Regions from separate parts of the Kitasatospora sp. NPDC059827 genome, predicted to be linked through region 3. Evidence: riboswitches for the same ligand, from Rfam matches in the RefSeq annotation. Region 3 holds a riboswitch; each other region holds the start of a gene.

Region 1 (5,484 bases), on a different contig from region 3:
CCGGCCCCCGCTACGGTGCCCGCGGCACCGCCACCTCCCTCTACGTCCAGGACCCGGACGGCAACACCGTCGAACTCCGCTGGTACCCGCAGGACGCCACCAGTTGAAAGAGCAGGGTGCCGCCCCGGACCCTCGGGGGAGGACCGGGTCGGCACCCGCAGTACGCCTCAGAACCGCTCGCCCGGACCGCTCGTCCGGGCAGGTCGTCCGAGCCGCTCGTCCGGGCAGGTCGTCCGAGCCGCTCGTCCGGGCCGCTCAGACGACCTTCAGATGGGGCAGCCAGTCCACCTGGACGATGACGCACACCACGCCCCCGGACCCGTCGAGGCCCAGCCACACCGGGTGGGTGCCGTCGCTGTCGGTGGCGAACGCGAGCAGGTCCGCGCCCGACTCCTCGTCCACGGTGCGCAGGAAGAAGCCGGAGTCGGAGTCGAGGTCCTCACCGGCCTCCTCGTCCCGGTCCACCAGGGCTCGCCGGAACCGCTCCTGGAGGACCGGCCAGGCCCCGGCGTCCGCGAAGCACCCCGTCGCGCCGTCCGTGCTGAACCCGTACGCCTCGCCGTCCCGCAGCAGCCTGAGGTCGTGCCCCTCCCCGAGGGCCATCGTCCAGGAGTCGACGGGTCCGTCGCCCACCCGCAGCCGGAGCGCTGGTGTCTCAGTGCGCTCGACCCAGGCACCCTCGAACTCGCAGTGGTACCCGAAGCCGATCCTCGCCACCTCGGTCGGGTAGCTGCCGGGCGGGACCTCGACCGTGATGTCCGGCCGCCCGGTGTCGAGCGGATCGGCCACCGCCAGCCGGCCGCTGGGGACCCGCAGGCGTGGGCCGGCCGTCGGCTCCAGCACCACCATGTTCTCCCGGTGATCGCTGGTGGTGAGCCGGGTGCCGGGCACGAACAGGGCGGGGAGGTCCCCCGGCCCGCCCGGGCGCGGCGGGAGCCACGGCTCCGCCGCGGCTGCGGACACCGGCTCCGTGAGCGACGCCGCGGTGGGCCGGGCCGTGCCGTCGAGCCCCCACCGGTCGGCCGAGAGGAGCGGCCAGTCGTCGAAGTCCGGCCGCCGGAGCCAACGTTCCTCCTCGGAGGCCCCCGGCACGGTCACCGTCCTGGGCCCGGCGTCCCCTCGGGGCCGGTGCGACACCCGGCCCCGTCCGCCCGGGAACAGCTCGACCGCCATCCGGTCGGCGGTCCGGTCGAACTCCGGTGCCTCCGGGCCCGAGTAGCCCCAGCGCTCGTGGTACCTCCGCAGCAGCCGGCCCTCCTCCAGCAGCCGCAGCTCCAGGTGCTCCACCCGTCGCCCGTGCTCGTCGTACACCCACACACCCGCGTAGTGGTCCCGCCACGACACCAGCCGCACTTCGAGGGGCACCGAGCGACCCGCGCTCCGGTACACCACGACGTACGGCAGGCCCGCCGCGTCCCGGGCCCGCGCCTCCTGCGGCCGCAACGCGCCCACCGCGGCACCCGCCGCGAAGTCCCACCCCTCGGCATGACCCAACTCGACCACCGGACTGCTCACCCGCACGCCTCCTCGCTCATCCTTCCGAGCAAGTTACCGAAGCCCACGGACAGCCCGGTTCAGTGCAGGAGTTCCGCGGCCGGGGTGTGGTTCCCGGTCGCCGAGGCGCCGGCCATCGCGGAGGCGGCCGTCGCCGGCGTGGTGCCGGGCGGCACCACCAGCAGCAGGAAGTGGTCCTGGAGGCCCCGGGTGACGCTGATCGTCGCGTCGCTGCCGGTGAACCAGTTGATCTTGATCGTCACACCGTTCGCCGCGACCGACCGGGGCACGCCGTCCCAGGCCGAGGTGTCGAGGCCGACCCGGACGATGCGCCCGTAGTGGGCGCCGAGCGCGGTGATCAGGTCCGGCAGTTCCGCGAGGACGTGGTTCGAGCGGGGCCACCAAGCTCCGTCGAACACGCCCTCCCGCGACATCGTCGGCTCGAGTTCGAGCCGTGGCAGCAGCGGGACACCAGGCACCGACCACGGCCCTGGAGAGGCTGAGATGGGGAGAGGAATCGGCATCATAGGGAGCCGCCCGTCCGGTCCACGAGGGACCCTTCACGACCCAGGGCGACGTCGGCGCTGATGCCGGTGTTCGGAATGTCCTCGGTTACCCCCCACGCTACTCCGCCGCAGCCTCCCCCGGAGCGGGGCCGACCACGCCGGCCCGCGTCCTCCCCTCCGGGACGCGGGCCGGCGCGGTCGCCGCGTCAGTCGACCAGGGGGAGGTACACCTTGTTGCCCTGGGCGGCGAACTCGGCGGACTTCTCGGCCATGCCGGCCAGCGCCTCGGCGTCGAAGTCGGTGGTGACGGCGGTGGAGCCGTCCCCGTGCTCGTCGCGGATCTTCTGGGAGATCTTCATCGAGCAGAACTTCGGGCCGCACATGGAGCAGAAGTGCGCGGTCTTGGCCGGCTCGGCGGGGAGGGTCTCGTCGTGGAAGTCGCGGGCGGTCTCCGGGTCGAGGGCCAGGTTGAACTGGTCCTCCCAGCGGAACTCGAAGCGGGCGTCGGAGAGGGCGTCGTCCCAGGCCTGGGCGCCGGGGTGGCCCTTGGCGAGGTCGGCGGCGTGGGCGGCGATCTTGTAGGTGATCACGCCGGTCTTGACGTCGTCCCGGTTGGGCAGGCCCAGGTGCTCCTTGGGCGTGACGTAGCAGAGCATCGCGGTGCCCCACCAGGCGATCATCGCGGCGCCGATGCCCGAGGTGATGTGGTCGTAGCCGGGGGCGACGTCGGTGGTGAGGGGGCCGAGGGTGTAGAACGGCGCCTCGTCGCAGATCTCCTTCTGGAGATCCATGTTCTCCTTGATCTTGTTCATCGGGACGTGGCCCGGGCCCTCGATCATCACCTGGACGTCGCGCTCGCGGGCGATCCGGCCGAGCTCGCCGAGGGTCTGCAGTTCGGCGAACTGGGCCTCGTCGTTGGCGTCGGCGATGGAGCCGGGCCGCAGGCCGTCACCGAGCGAGAAGGTGACGTCGTAGGCGGCCAGGATGTCGCAGAGTTCCTCGAAGTTGGTGTAGAGGAAGTTCTCCTGGTGGTGCGCCAGGCACCAGGCCGCCATGATCGAGCCGCCGCGGGAGACGATGCCGGTCTTGCGGCGCGCGGTGAGCGGGACGTACCGCAGCAACACGCCCGCGTGGACGGTCATGTAGTCGACGCCCTGCTCGCACTGCTCGATGATGGTGTCGCGGTAGACCTCCCAACTGAGCTCCTCGGCCCTGCCGTCGACCTTCTCCAGCGCCTGGTAGAGCGGCACGGTGCCGATCGGCACGGGGGAGTTGCGCAGGATCCACTCGCGGGTGGTGTGGATGTTGCGGCCGGTGGAGAGGTCCATGACGGTGTCGGCGCCCCAGCGGGTGGCCCAGGTCATCTTCTCCACCTCCTCCTCGATCGAGGAGGTGACGGCGGAGTTGCCGATGTTGGCGTTGATCTTCACCAGGAAGTTGGTGCCGATGACGGCCGGCTCCACCTCGGGGTGGTTCACGTTCACCGGGATGACGGCGCGGCCGCGGGCCACCTCGTCCCGCACGAACTCCGGCTCCAGGCCCTCGCGCAGCGCCACGAACTCCATCTCCGGCGTCACCACGCCCCGCTTGGCGTAGGCGAGTTGGGTGACGGCGACGCCGCCGCGGCCACGCAGCGGGCGGCGCGGGCGGCCGGGGAAGACCGCGTCCAGGTTGCGCAGGTTTCCGCCGCGCGGGGAGGTGTGCTTGATCCCGTCGTCCTCGGGGCGCGCCTCGCGGCCGTCGTACTCCTCGACGTCGCCGCGCTGGCGGATCCAGGCGTCACGCAGGGCGGGCAGCCCGCGCCGCACGTCGGGCTCGTACGCCGGGTCGGTGTACGGGCCGGAGGTGTCGTACAGCGGCACGGTCCGGCCGTTGGTGAGCTGCACCTCGCGGTACGGGGCCCGCAGGTCGGGGCGGGATCCGTCGCGGTAGGCCTTGCGCCAGGCCGGGGTGGGGTAACCGGTGCGCTCGCTGCTGGGGGTGCTGCGGGCAGGCTGCGGCTGTGCTTCGAACGTGGTCATCTGACCTTCACTCCCTACGCCGGCATTACCCGGTCCAGGTTCCTGCGGTCGACGCAGCCGTCGGTCCGTCCGTCGACGGTCCGGTCAGCGTCCTCTCAGCCCGGTGCTCCGAGCTCCCGCGTCGCAGGCGGTGTTGCCTGCACATGACGCCAACACGGTAGCGAGCCGATCGCCGCAGGTCCAGACGGTCCCCGAAACGGATCCGCGGGGGGAAAGGCCGAGGCCCGGCCCCCGCGAACGGGGTGCCGGGCCTCCGGAGGTGCTCCGCGCGGTGCGCGGAGCGGGGTCAGTTCCTGGCGGCCTTCTTGACCAGGATCACCACGGCGGCGGCGATGCCGACGACCACCAGCAGCTTGATCACGATGCTCAGCAGGGCGCCGACCACGCCGAACACGAAGGCGATGACGTTCCAGGCCAGCACCAGGACCAGCACCGGGATGACGATGTTGCGCACCCAGGAGGGCAGCGACTTCCAGAGCTCAGCCATGTCGGTTCCTCTTCTCCCCTCGGGTCGGCCGCCGTCCGGTAACCGCATCCCGCTTGCTTTCGATGCTTCGAGCTTACGGCGGCGGAAGCGGCGGAACGAGGGCCTTCGGCCCGGAGAGAACCCCTAGATCACCCCGATCCCACCCCCCGGGGGGACCCCCGAGAAACGGCGGGGGACGGGTCAGACCGGCCAGCGCTCGCCGCGCCAGGCGGCGTCCCAGAACATCCACTCGTAGCGCGAGGTGGTCGTGAAGTGCTCGACCACCCGGCGGCGTTCGGCCGCCGAGAGCTCCTCGCCGAGCCGGTCGGTGAGCGCCAGCACCCGGCGGACCACGGACTGGAAGGCCTCGTCGCCGTAGGTGGCGATCCACTTGGCGTACAGCGGGTCCGGGGAGCCCTGGGCGAGCAGCGCCTCGCCGACCCGGGCGTAGATCCAGTAGCAGGGCAGCACCGCGCCGAGCGCCTCGGCGAAGGACCCGCCGTACACGGTGGCCAGCAGGTAGCTGGTGTAGGCGCGGGTGGTCGGCAGCACCGGTGCGGCGGCGGCCTCCTCGGCGGTGCCGCCGAAGGCGGTCAGGAACTCGGCGTGCATACCCTGCTCGGCGGCGAGCGCGCCGACCGCGTCGTCGGCGAAGGCCCGCACGTCGGCCTCACCGGGGGCCTTGGCGGCGCAGACGGCGAGGGCGCGGGCGTAGTCGCGCAGGTAGTGCGAGTCCTGGACGACGAAGTGGCGGAAGGCCTCGCGCGGCAGGGTGCCGTCGGTGAGGCCGCCGATGAAGGGGTGGGCGAGGATCTCGGCGTAGATCGGCTCGATCGACGCCCAGAGCTCTTCGCTGAGGCTACGGGTCATGCCCACGACCCTACGACGGCTCCGCCCCCGCCCTTCGGCTCCGTCGCGTCCGCCTCCGGGACCAGGGGTGTTCGGCACCAACTCGTCCGGTGGGAGCTTCCCCCGGAGCGGGCCGCCTGTCAGGCTT
Region 2 (5,484 bases), on a different contig from region 3:
CCGAGGTCGATCCCGCCGATCGCGAACCACGGCCGGTCGGTGGCCTGCTTCGCCGCGTACGAGACCAGGCCGAGGCCCGGCGCGTGCCGGCCCGGCTTGGTCGGGGTCGGCCAGACCGGGCCGGTGCAGAAGTAGTCCACACCGGCCTCGGCGACCGCCGCGTCCACCTCGGACTCGGCGTGGCAGGAGCGGCCGATCAGCACGTCCTCGCCGAGGATCGCCCGGGCGGCCGGCACCGGCAGGTCGTCCTGGCCGAGGTGCAGCACGTCCGGCCGGGCCGCGTGGGCGACGTCGGCGCGGTCGTTGACGGCCAACAGCTTGCCGTGCCGGCGGCAGGCGTCGGCGAAGACCTCCAGCGCCGCCAGCTCCTGCTTGGCCTCCAGGCCCTTGTCACGGAGCTGGACGATGTCCACCCCGCCGGCCAGCGCCGCGTCCAGGAACTCGGCCAGGTCGCCCTGCTCGCGCCGGGCGTCGGTGCACAGGTAGAGCCGGACGTCGGCCAGGCGGGCCCGCAGCGTGTCCGCCGCCATCAGATCAGCATCGCCTGGGCGCGGCGCTTGACCTCGGTGCCGCGGTTCTCCCGAAGCGCCTGGATCGGGCTGCCGGGCAGCGACGGGTCCTCGGTGAAGAGCCACTCCAGGATCTCCACGTCGTTGTACCCGCAGTCCCGCAGGACGGTCAGGGTGCCGGACAGGTGCTTGACCAGCCCCTGGCCGTCGATGAACGCCGCCGGGACCTGCAGCGACTTGTTCGGCCCGCGCCGGACGGCGATCAGGCCACCGTTCTTGACCAGGTCACGCACTTCGGTGACCCGGACCCCCCACTGCTCCGAGATGTCGGGCAGGTACACCCACTCGGTGACCAGGGCTTCAATCTTGCTTTCGATCTCACTCACGCCACCAGACTGCCACCTCCGCGGCCCGCCGCGCACCAAGTGCTACCCCGCGACGGCTCCCTTGAGCGCCACCGAGGGGTCCGCGGCGAGCACCCGGTCGAGCACCGCACCGCGTTCGATCAGCTTCCGGCCCTGGGTGAGGTCGCGCGGCCGGTCCACGGCCAGCAGCGCGCTCGGCACCCCGTCGCGCAGCCAGAGCACCGACCACGCGGACTCCTGCGGGCTGCCGCGCCACAGCAGTTCGTCGCCCTCGGCGTGCCGGCCGGCGTACTGGACCATCCGCCCGAACTGCTCGGACCAGAAGTACGGCACCGGGTCGTACGGCGCGTCCGCCCCGAGCACGGCGGCGGCCGCGGCGGAGCCGGACTGCAGCGCGTGGTCCCAGTGCTGGACGGCCAGCCGGGCGCCGGAGCGGGCCGACGGGTAGCTGACGCAGTCCCCGGCCGCGAACACCCCGGGCAGGCCGGTGCGCAGCCGCCCGTCCACCACGACCGCGCCGGAGGCGTCCAGCTCGACGCCCGAGCCGGCCAGCCAGCCGGTCGCGGGCCGGGCGCCGATGCCGACCACCACCTCGTCGGCGGGCAGGTGGGAGCCGTCGGCCAGCAGCACCGCCCCCGGCTCGACGGCGGCCACCCCGACCCCGCAGCGCAGGTCGACCCCGGCCTCGGCGTACCAGGCGGCCATCGCCGAGCCGACCCCGGTCGGCAGCGCGCCCGGCACCGGCGCCGGGCCGGCCTCGACCACGGTGACCTCGCAGCCGGCCTGCCGTGCGGCGGTGGACACCTCGGCGCCGATCCAGCCCGCGCCGACCAGCACCAGGCGCAGGCCGGGGCGCAGCAGCGCGCGCAGCGCCAGGGCGTCGTCCAGGGTGTGCAGCAGATGGGCGCGCTCGGCCCCGGGCAGGGCGCGCGGGGTGGCGCCGGTGGCGATCACCAGCGCGTCGTACGGGAGGTCCCCGCCGTCGGTGTGCAGCAGGCCCGGGGCGAGACCGGTGGCCCGGCGGCCGGTGAGCAGCTCGATGCCGAGCCGCCCGTAGTCGATGTCCAGGGTGGTGGCGTCGGCCTTGCCGAGCAGCACGTCCTTGGAGAGCGGCGGCCGGTCGTACGGCGCGTGCCGCTCCTCGCCGACCAGGACGACCCGCCCCCGCCAGCCGCCCTGCCGCAGCTGCAGGGCGCACTGCGCCCCGGCCAGCCCGGCTCCGACGACGACGACCACCCGATCCGTTCCGCTCAGCTCTGCCACGCCCGTCACTGTACCCAGCGCCGCTGAACCGGCTCCGAGCCGCTCACCCGCGGAGCCGGGCGGGCGGCCCCGTCTCACCCCTCACACAGCCCTTCGGGCGGGCCGACCCCCGGAGTTAAGGTGGACGCACCACACGGGAGCCCGGCGGACCGGGCTGAGAGGCGGGCTGGCACGGCCTGCGACCGTCCGAACCTGATCCGGGTCATACCGGCGAAGGGAGAAGAGCAGCTTTGTCACGCATGCCATCGGGCAACCGCGCCGACGTGCTGGTGATCGGCGGGGGCGTCATCGGCCTCGCGGTCGCCTGGCGCGCCGCGCAACGCGGGCTGCGGAACGTGATCGTGGTCGACCCCGGCCACGGCCGGGGGGCGGCCGGGGTCGCCGCCGGGATGCTCGCCCCGGTCACCGAGCTGCAGTACGGCGAGGAGCCGCTGCTGCACCTGGGGACGGCCTCCAACCGGCGGTACGAGTCCTTCGCCGCCGAGCTCACCGAGGCCAGCGGCGGCCTGGACACCGGCTACCGCCGGTGCGGCACCATCGCCGTCGCGCTGGACTCCGACGACCGCGCGGAACTGCGCGAACTGCACGCCTTCCACCTGCGGCTGGGCCTGGACTCCAGCTGGCTGACCGGCCGGGAGGCCCGCCGGCTGGAGCCGATGCTCGCCCCCGGCGTGCGCGGCGGCCTGCACGTCGCGGACGACCACCAGGTGGATCCGCGCCGGCTGCTCACCGCCCTGGTCGCCGCCTGCGAGCGGGCCGGCGTCCGGCTACACCGGGCCGAGGCCGTCGAGCTGCTGGTGGACGGCGGCCGCGCGGTCGGCGCCCGGCTGGACGACGGGGAGTCCCTGGCCGCCGAGCAGGTGGTCCTCGCCGCCGGCCCGCACAGCCACCGACTGCCCGGCCTGCCCGAGGGCGTACTGCCCGCGGTGCGCCCGGTGAAGGGGCAGATCGTCCGGCTGCACATCCCGGAGGCCTACCGGCCGTTCCTCTCCCGCAACGTCCGCGCGGTGGTGCGCGGGCAGCACCTGTACCTCGTCCCCCGGGAGAACGGCGAGCTGGTGATCGGCGCGACCACCGAGGAACAGGGCTACGACACCACCGTCACCGCCGGCGGGGTGTACGAACTCCTGCGCGACGCCCACGAGTTGGTACCGGGTATCACCGAACTCCCGCTGCGCGAGACCTCCGCCGGGCTGCGCCCCGGCTCGCCGGACAACGCCCCGCTGCTGGGCCCGACCGCACTGCCCGGACTGGTCGCCGCCACCGGCCACTACCGCAACGGCGTGCTGCTCACCCCGGTCACCGCCGACCTGCTCGCCGACTACCTGGCGACCGGCGAAGTCCCCGACCTGGCACGGCCGTTCACGCCGACCCGGTTCTCCCCCGAAACCCCCGTCGCGAAGGCCTGCGCATGACCGAGACCGCCCCGAACGAGACCGCCCCGAACGAGATCGCCCTGACCGTCAACGGCGAGCCCCGCCGGGTGCCCGCCGCCACCACCCTCGCCGCACTGGTGGCCACCGTCAGCGCCGCCAACACCGGCGTCGCCGCCGCCCTCAACGAGGCCGTGGTGCCGCGCGGTTCGTGGCCCGGGACGACGCTGGACAGCGGCGACCGGATCGAGATCCTGACCGCCGTCCAGGGAGGCTGAACCATGGCCGACGACCTGCTGACCATCGCCGGGACGACCTTCTCCTCCCGGCTCATCATGGGCACCGGCGGCGCGCCGAGCCTGGAGGTCCTGGAGCGCGCCCTGCTCGTCTCCGGCACCGAACTGACCACCGTGGCCATGCGCCGGGTGAACGCCAGCACCCAGGGCTCCGTCCTGGACGTGCTGACCCGCAACGGCATCCGGGTGCTGCCCAACACGGCCGGCTGCTTCACCGCCGGCGAGGCCGTGCTGACCGCCCGGCTGGCCCGCGAGGCACTCGGCACGGACTGGGTGAAGCTGGAGGTGATCGCCGACGAGCGGACCCTGCTGCCGGACCCGATCGAGACCCTGGAGGCCGCCGAGACGCTGGTCGACGACGGCTTCACGGTGCTCCCGTACACCAACGACGACCCGGTGCTGGCCCGCAAGTTGGAGGACGTCGGCTGTGCGGCGATCATGCCGCTGGGCTCGCCGATCGGCTCCGGGCTGGGCATCCGCAACCCGCACAACTTCCAGCTGATCGTGGAGAGTGCGGGCGTCCCGGTGATCCTGGACGCGGGCGCCGGGACCGCCTCCGACGTCGCGCTGGCGATGGAGCTGGGCTGCGCCGCGGTGATGCTCGCCTCCGCGGTGACCCGGGCCCAGGACCCGGTGCTGATGGCCGAGGCGATGCGGCACGCCGCCGAGGCGGGCCGGCTCGCCCACCGGGCCGGCCGCATCCCGCGCCGCTTCCACGCCGAGGCCTCCTCGGCGATGGCCGGCCGCGCCGACCTGGACACCCGCGAGCGGCCCGCGTTCTGAACCCGTCGCGGATGTCACAAGCCGGTCCCGGAGGCGGTGTCCGCCGGGACCGGCCCTCGCCCGCCGCACTAGACTCCCCCGGGTGGACATGGCACTGCACGACCCCCTGATCGGTACCGTGCTCGACAACCGGTACCGGGTCGAGCAGCGCATCGCGACCGGCGGGATGTCGACCGTGTACCGGGCCACCGACACCCGGCTGGACCGGGTGGTCGCCCTCAAGGTGATGCACCCCCAGCTCGCCGGGGACGAGGGCTTCACCGCCCGCTTCATCCGCGAGGCCAAGGCGGTCGCCAAGCTCACCCACCCCAACGTGGTCAACGTCTTCGACCAGGGCGCGGACGGCGGAAACGTTTTCCTCGCCATGGAGTACGTGCCCGGCCGCACCCTGCGCGACCTGCTGCGCGACCGCGGCGCGCTGTCCGTCCGGGCCGCGCTGGACGTGCTGGAGCCGGTGCTCGCCGCCCTCGGCGCCGCCCACCGGGCCGGGCTGGTCCACCGGGACGTCAAGCCGGAGAACGTGCTGATCACCGAGAGCGGCCTGGTCAAGGTCGCCGACTTCGGCCTGGTCCGGGTGCTCGGCAGCGCCGACGGCGCGCCCACCTCGACCAGCACCGCCACCGGCGGCACCGTCATGGGCACCGTCTCCTACCTGGCCCCCGAGCAGATCCTCCCGGACGCCCCCACCGACCAGCGGGTCGACGTCTACGCGGCCGGCATCCTGCTGTACGAGATGCTCACCGGCCGCCGCCCGCACACCGGCGACAACCCCGTCCAGGTCATGTACAAGCACCTGCACGAGGACGTCCCCGCCCCCTCGCTGACCGCCCCCGCCGTCGCCCCGGCGCTGGACGCCATAGTGGCCGGGGCCTGCGCCCGGGCCGCCGACGCCCGC
Region 3 (5,484 bases):
GAGCAGCGGGCCGAGCAGCGAGACCACGGGCAGCAGCGCCCCCGCGGCGGCCCCGGTCAGCAGCAGCGCGGCCCGCAGCAGCGGATCCCCCAGAGCCAGCCGGACGCCCGCCCCCGCCTCCCGCAGCAGGCCCACCGGGGCGGCGGCGGGAGCCGGACCGGGCCCCTCCCCGTCCGGCCGGACCCGCAGCAGCACCAGCAGGACGACCGCGAAGCTCACCGCGTCCGCCGCCGCCGCGCCCGCGAGCCCGCCCCCGGCGACCAGCAGGCCGCCCAGCGGCGCCCCGAGCAGCACCGCGCACTGCCCGCCGGCCTGCCGCAGCGCGAGCGCCCGGGGCAGCCGGTCCGCGGGCACCAGCCGGCGCGGCATCGAGCCGCTCGCCGGGAGGTAGAACGCGTCGACCGTCCCGGTCACCACGGCCGCCCCGACCAGCAGCCACAGCGGCGCGCCCCGGCCGCCGGCCACCGCGAGCGCCAGTGCGGCGGTCACCACCAGCATCACCGCGTCCCCGGCGAGCATCACCCGGCGGGCGCCGAACCGGTCCGCCACCGCCCCGCCCAGCAGGACCAGCACCGTACGGGGCACGGTGACCGCCGTCAGCACCAGCCCGGCCGCCCCGCCGCCGTACCCGGAGGCGGCCCAGCCGAGGGCGAAGGACAGCGCGGCGTCACCCAGCAGCCCGGCTTGGGCCCCGGCCAGCCAGAGCAGGTACGGCCGGGGCAGGGCGGTGCGCCGGGCCGTCCCGGCGGAGATCGCGGTGGTCATGCCGGGTGACGCTAGGACCCTCGACCTGGTCGAGGGCAAGCGGCGGCCGCTACCTGCGGACCACCGGTTCCTGGAACTCGACGACCCAGTCGGACCGGTCGGCCGGGGTCTCCAGGTAGCGCTCCCGGGCGTAGCCGGTCGAGCGGTAGCCGTTCTGGTCGATGTAGCGGGCCAGGGCCTGGAAGCTGCCCATCGCGTCGTCCATCGAGCCGCGGTGGACGATGGTCACCGCCTCCTCGATCGGCGCCAGGTCGACCACCTCGATGCCGTCCCGGTCGGCCCGCACGGACGGCGCCACCTGGAGGGCCACCCGGACGACCACCGAGCCGTCGCCCTCCGGCCCGTCCTCGTACCGGGCGACGGACGGCCCGACCACCTCGATCCCGGCCTGCTCCACCCGCCGGCACAGCTCGTCGAAGAGCGGGCCGATCACCGGGGTGATGTCCTCCGGCGCGTAACTCGCCGCCACACCGCTCAGTTGGGCCACCCGCACGGACGGAACGGGCTTCACCACGACATCGTGCTCGAACATGTTCCCCTCACTCTCGATCGTCCGGAGCCTCGCCTCCACCCGGGCCAGCCGCTGCTCGTCCGCCGCGATCGCCTCGGCGAGCTGGGCCCGCCGCAACCGCAGCATCCCGCGCAGCTCGGCCGGGTCCGGGTGCTCGTCCAGCACGGCCCGCACCTGCTGCAGCGTGAAGCCGAGCTCCTTGAGCGCGATCACCCGGTTCAGCCGGGCGAGTTGGACCGCCTCGTAGGAGCGGTACCCGGTGGCCGGGTCCACCCTGGCGGGCGTGAGCAGGCCGATCGCGTCGTAGTGGCGCAGCATCCGCACCGACACCCGGCCGTGGACGGCGAAGTCTCCGATGTTCAACATGGTGCTCCCACTCCACCGTCTCCCCCTGTGTCAGGGTCAACCCCCGGCCGCCGGCCCGGCCGCGACCCCGCGTCGGCGCACCGCCGGCCCGCCGCCGGCCCGCCCCGGAAAACACCGAGGGCGGGTGCCGAAACGATCTCGGCACCCGCCCTGAGCAGGTGGTTTCTCCTACCGGCGGAGAGCGTGGGATTCGAACCCACGGTGACGGGTCACGCCACGACAGTTTTCAAGACTGTTCCCTTAGGCCGCTCGGGCAGCTCTCCAGGCGGAGGTCAGCCTAACGGGTCCGACGGCCTTCGGCGCACACGATTCCGCGGGCCCGGGGGGTCACTGATCGCCGTCCCGCTGGCCGAGCGTGACCTTGGTGGTCATGGTCTGGCCGTTGCGGGTGTACTCGACGTCGACGGTCTCGCCCGGCTTGTGCGTCCAGATCCGGCTGACCAGGGCGGGACCGTTCTCGATCGGCGCGCCGCCGAGCTTGGTGATCACGTCGCCCGGCTTGAGGCCGGCCTTGTCGGCCGCGCCGCCGGGGGTGACGGCCGGCTGGCCCTGGATGTCCTTGGTCTGGATCTGCGCGCCGTCGCCCTTGTAGTCGTCGTTGCGCAGCACGTCGAGCTTGGCGTAGACCGGCTTGCCGGTCTTGATCAGGGTGTCCGCGACCCACTTGGCCTGGTTGATCGGGATGGCGAAGCCCAGGCCGATGCTGCCGGCCCGGCCGTTGGCGGAGGCGTTGGACTGGATCGCCGAGTTGATGCCGATCACCGCGCCGCTGGAGTCCAGCAGCGGGCCGCCGGAGTTGCCGGGGTTGATCGAGGCGTCGGTCTGCAGGGCGTTCATGTACGAGGCCTGCGAGCCGGTCTCGTCGCCGGAGGCGACCGGGCGGTCCTTCGCGCTGACGATGCCGCTGGTGACGGTGGACTCCAGGCCGTACGGCGCACCGATCGCGACGGTGGCGTCACCGACGTTGACCTTGTCGGAGTCGGCCAGCGGCAGGGGCGACAGCTTGCTCTTCGGCGGGTTGTCGATCTTGACCACGGCGACGTCGTAGCCCTCGGCGTGGCCCAGCACCGAGGCGGTGTAGGAGGTGCCGTCGGCGAACTTGACGGTCAGTTTGCCGCCGTTGAGGGCCGGCGCGACCACGTGGTTGTTGGTGAGGATGTGGCCCTCGGTGTCGAAGACGAAGCCGGTGCCGGTGCCCGACTCGGTGCTGTTCTGCGCCTTGATGGTGACGACGCTGGGCAGCGCCTTCTGGGCGATGGCGGCGATCGACCCGGGGACGGGCTCGTTCTTCTGGGTGTTGCTGGCCTGGACGGTGGTGCTGCGGTGGTCGTCCGCCGAGCTGCTGCTGCCCGCGTGGTCGCTGGCGACCACACCGACCGCGCCGCCCGCGATGCCGGCGACCAGCGCGACGGCCGCGAGCAGGGCCACCAGGCCGCCGCGCTTCTTGCGCGGGCCGTGGCCGCCCGGGCCGCCGGGGTACTCGGCGGGGTAGCCGAACGGACCGCCGGGGCCGCCGGGGTGGCCCGCGCCGGCGTCGTGGCCGCCGCCCCAGCCGCCGAGCGGCTGGCCGGCGCCGAAGGGGTGGTGACCGGGTGCGCCGGGCGCGACGGGCGCACCGGCGGCCGGAGCGCCGTACGGCTCCTGGGCGTTGGCGGCCGGGACGCCGTAGCCCTCGTGGGCGCCGGCGGCGGGCACGCCGTGGGTCGGGGTCGCGTACGGGTTGCTGCCCGGGGTGCCCGGCGGCAGGGCGGGCGCGGCCGGAGCGGCGGCGACCGGGGCGGGGGCGGGGGCGGCGGGCGGCGCGGGCGGCAGGACCGGCGGCGGGGCGTCGATGTAGCCGGTGGCCGGGTCGACGGCGGGCTCCTCGACGGCGGGCGCGGCCGGCGCGGCCGGGGCCTCCGGCGCGGGCACCTTGGTGAAGGCGACGGTCGGCTTGTGCCCGCCCTCCGCCGGGGCGGCCTCGGCCGCCGCGCTCGCGGCGGCCGGCTCCGGGACCCGGCCGAACGCCATGGTCGGCTGGTGACCGCTGTCGGCCGGGGCGGCGTCGGCCGACCCGTCCACCGGCCCGGCCACCGGGTTGTCCACCGGTTCGTCCTTCGGCTCGGGAACCCGGCTGAAGGCCATGGTCGGCTTGTGGCCGCCCTGAGCGGTGCCGTCGGGAACGGCACCCGCCGCCTCCGGGGCCCCCGCGGGCTGCTCCCCCTGCGGCCCGGTGGGCCCAACCTCGCGCTCGGTGCTCACGGACGACCTCCATAGCTGACAGAACCAAGGACCATAGTTTTTCGCACCGGCGATTCGATTGCCGTAAGGACCCCTCTGAATAACTCATAAGAATCCTTAGCCGCCACCGACAACCGGGGCTCCCCACCCCCGCCCGGCGTCCCGCGATGCGGACCGCGCACCCCGTGGCCTTTGGCGTTCGTACCCGTGCCGGTTAGCCTGTCGCTCCAAACTGACACGCGGGAGCTTGGACCGACCAGGCTGAGAGTGCGCATGTCGACCGTACGCCAGGCCAGTGACCGGCGGACCGTCGAGGGGGCGCTGACCGCCGGAACCTGTCCGGGTAATGCCGGCGTAGGGAGTATCGGCCATGCCGCCTGCTTCGCCATCCTCTTCTCCTGGCGCGCCCGCGTCCAAGGATTTCCCCCCGGACCTGGCCGGCGCCGCGCTGCTGGACCACCGTGTCGAGGCACCGCTGGTCCTGGACACCGAGCCGCCGCGCACCCTGCGCTTCCGGGACCACTTCGCGCTCTGGATGAACCTCGGCGTCAGCCTGATCGGCTTCTCCACCGCCGCGACCGTGCTCGGAGAGAAGGGCAGCGAGCTGTCGCTGGCCGCCGCGGTGACGGCGATCGTGACCGGTACGGCGGTCGGCACCGCGATGCTCGGCGTCGCCGCGCTGATCGGGGCCCGCACCGGCGCCCCGGCGATGGCCAACCTGCGCGGCCTGTTCGGCACCCGGCTGTCCTACCTGCCGACCGTGCTGAACATCGTCCAGTGCGTCGGCTGGGGCGTGTTCGAGCTGCTGACCATCGCGGCGGGCGCCCAGACCGTCGCCCACACCAGCGACTACCGCTGGCTGTTCGTGCTGCTCGCGGGCGCGCTGACCACCGCGCTGACGATCTGGCCGCTGGGCTCGATCGCGGTGCTGCGCCGCTTCGTGGCCGGGGCGGTCGCGGTCGCGATGGTGTACTTCACCGTCCAGCTGGGCCGCCAGGGCGTGCCGGACCCGGGCGCGGGCAACTGGCACGGCTTCCTGGGCGCCACCGACGCGATGATCGCGGTGTCGATCTCCTTCGTCCCGATGGCCGCCGACTACACCCGGCACTCGCGCAGCCCGAAGTCGGCCTTCTGGGGCAGCTTCTCCGGCTACACCGTCGCCCAGGTCTGGTGCTACGTGCTGGGGCTGATGGCGCTGCTCCAGTCCGACGGCGACCCGAGCCGGATCTTCGACTCCTTCCTCGGTGTCTGGGCCGGCTGGCTGTTCCTCCTGGTGCTGGTGCTGCGCGAGACCGACCAGTCCTTCGCCAACGTCTACTCGACCGCGATGTCGCTGCAGAACCTGCTGCCGCGGGTGGACCGCCGGGTGCTGAGCGGCGGGATCGGCGTGCTGACCACCGTGCTGGCACTGCGCATCGACCGGTTCACCGACACCTACAGCAACTTCCTCGGCCTGATCGGCTCGGTCTTCGTGCCGCTGCTGGCGGTGCTGGCGGTGGACTACTTCTTCGGCGCCGGCCGGCACGGCTGGGACCTCTCCGAGCGGGCGCCGTCCCGCTGGCTGATGCTGCTGCCGTGGGTGCTGGGCTTCGCCGTCTACCAGCTGATCGCGCCGACCGCGG

Evidence for each region. A riboswitch is a leader RNA that binds a small molecule or an ion and turns the genes downstream of it on or off. The one in region 3 is predicted to bind thiamine pyrophosphate.
Region 1: it holds a riboswitch for thiamine pyrophosphate, as region 3 does, so the genes downstream of both, thiC (phosphomethylpyrimidine synthase ThiC) here and ACFV8H_RS04175 (purine-cytosine permease family protein) in region 3, are expected to answer to the same signal.
Region 2: it holds a riboswitch for thiamine pyrophosphate, as region 3 does, so the genes downstream of both, thiO (glycine oxidase ThiO) here and ACFV8H_RS04175 (purine-cytosine permease family protein) in region 3, are expected to answer to the same signal.

Annotation. Positions count from the first base shown of each region.
Region 1 covers NZ_JBHWIV010000026.1:74,450-79,933, reverse strand. The annotation lists gene ACFV8H_RS18615 (VOC family protein) at 1-107, shown strand, start outside; gene ACFV8H_RS18610 (DUF4241 domain-containing protein) at 256-1,515, opposite strand; gene ACFV8H_RS18605 (DUF5994 family protein) at 1,575-2,018, opposite strand; gene thiC (phosphomethylpyrimidine synthase ThiC) at 2,207-4,021, opposite strand; TPP riboswitch at 4,016-4,151, opposite strand; gene ACFV8H_RS18595 (DUF5326 family protein) at 4,308-4,508, opposite strand; gene tenA (thiaminase II) at 4,689-5,357, opposite strand.
Region 2 covers NZ_JBHWIV010000059.1:5,118-10,601, forward strand. The annotation lists gene thiE (thiamine phosphate synthase) at 1-530, opposite strand, end outside; gene ACFV8H_RS29280 (Rv2175c family DNA-binding protein) at 530-895, opposite strand; gene ACFV8H_RS29285 (NAD(P)/FAD-dependent oxidoreductase) at 938-2,137, opposite strand; TPP riboswitch at 2,261-2,373, shown strand; gene thiO (glycine oxidase ThiO) at 2,377-3,552, shown strand; gene thiS (sulfur carrier protein ThiS) at 3,549-3,788, shown strand; gene ACFV8H_RS29300 (thiazole synthase) at 3,792-4,589, shown strand; gene pknB (Stk1 family PASTA domain-containing Ser/Thr kinase) at 4,678-5,484, shown strand, end outside.
Region 3 covers NZ_JBHWIV010000004.1:131,867-137,350, reverse strand. The annotation lists gene ACFV8H_RS04195 (MFS transporter) at 1-765, opposite strand, end outside; gene ACFV8H_RS04190 (MerR family transcriptional regulator) at 815-1,642, opposite strand; tRNA gene ACFV8H_RS04185 (tRNA-Ser) at 1,818-1,905, opposite strand; gene ACFV8H_RS04180 (S1C family serine protease) at 1,970-3,883, opposite strand; TPP riboswitch at 4,092-4,240, shown strand; gene ACFV8H_RS04175 (purine-cytosine permease family protein) at 4,233-5,484, shown strand, end outside.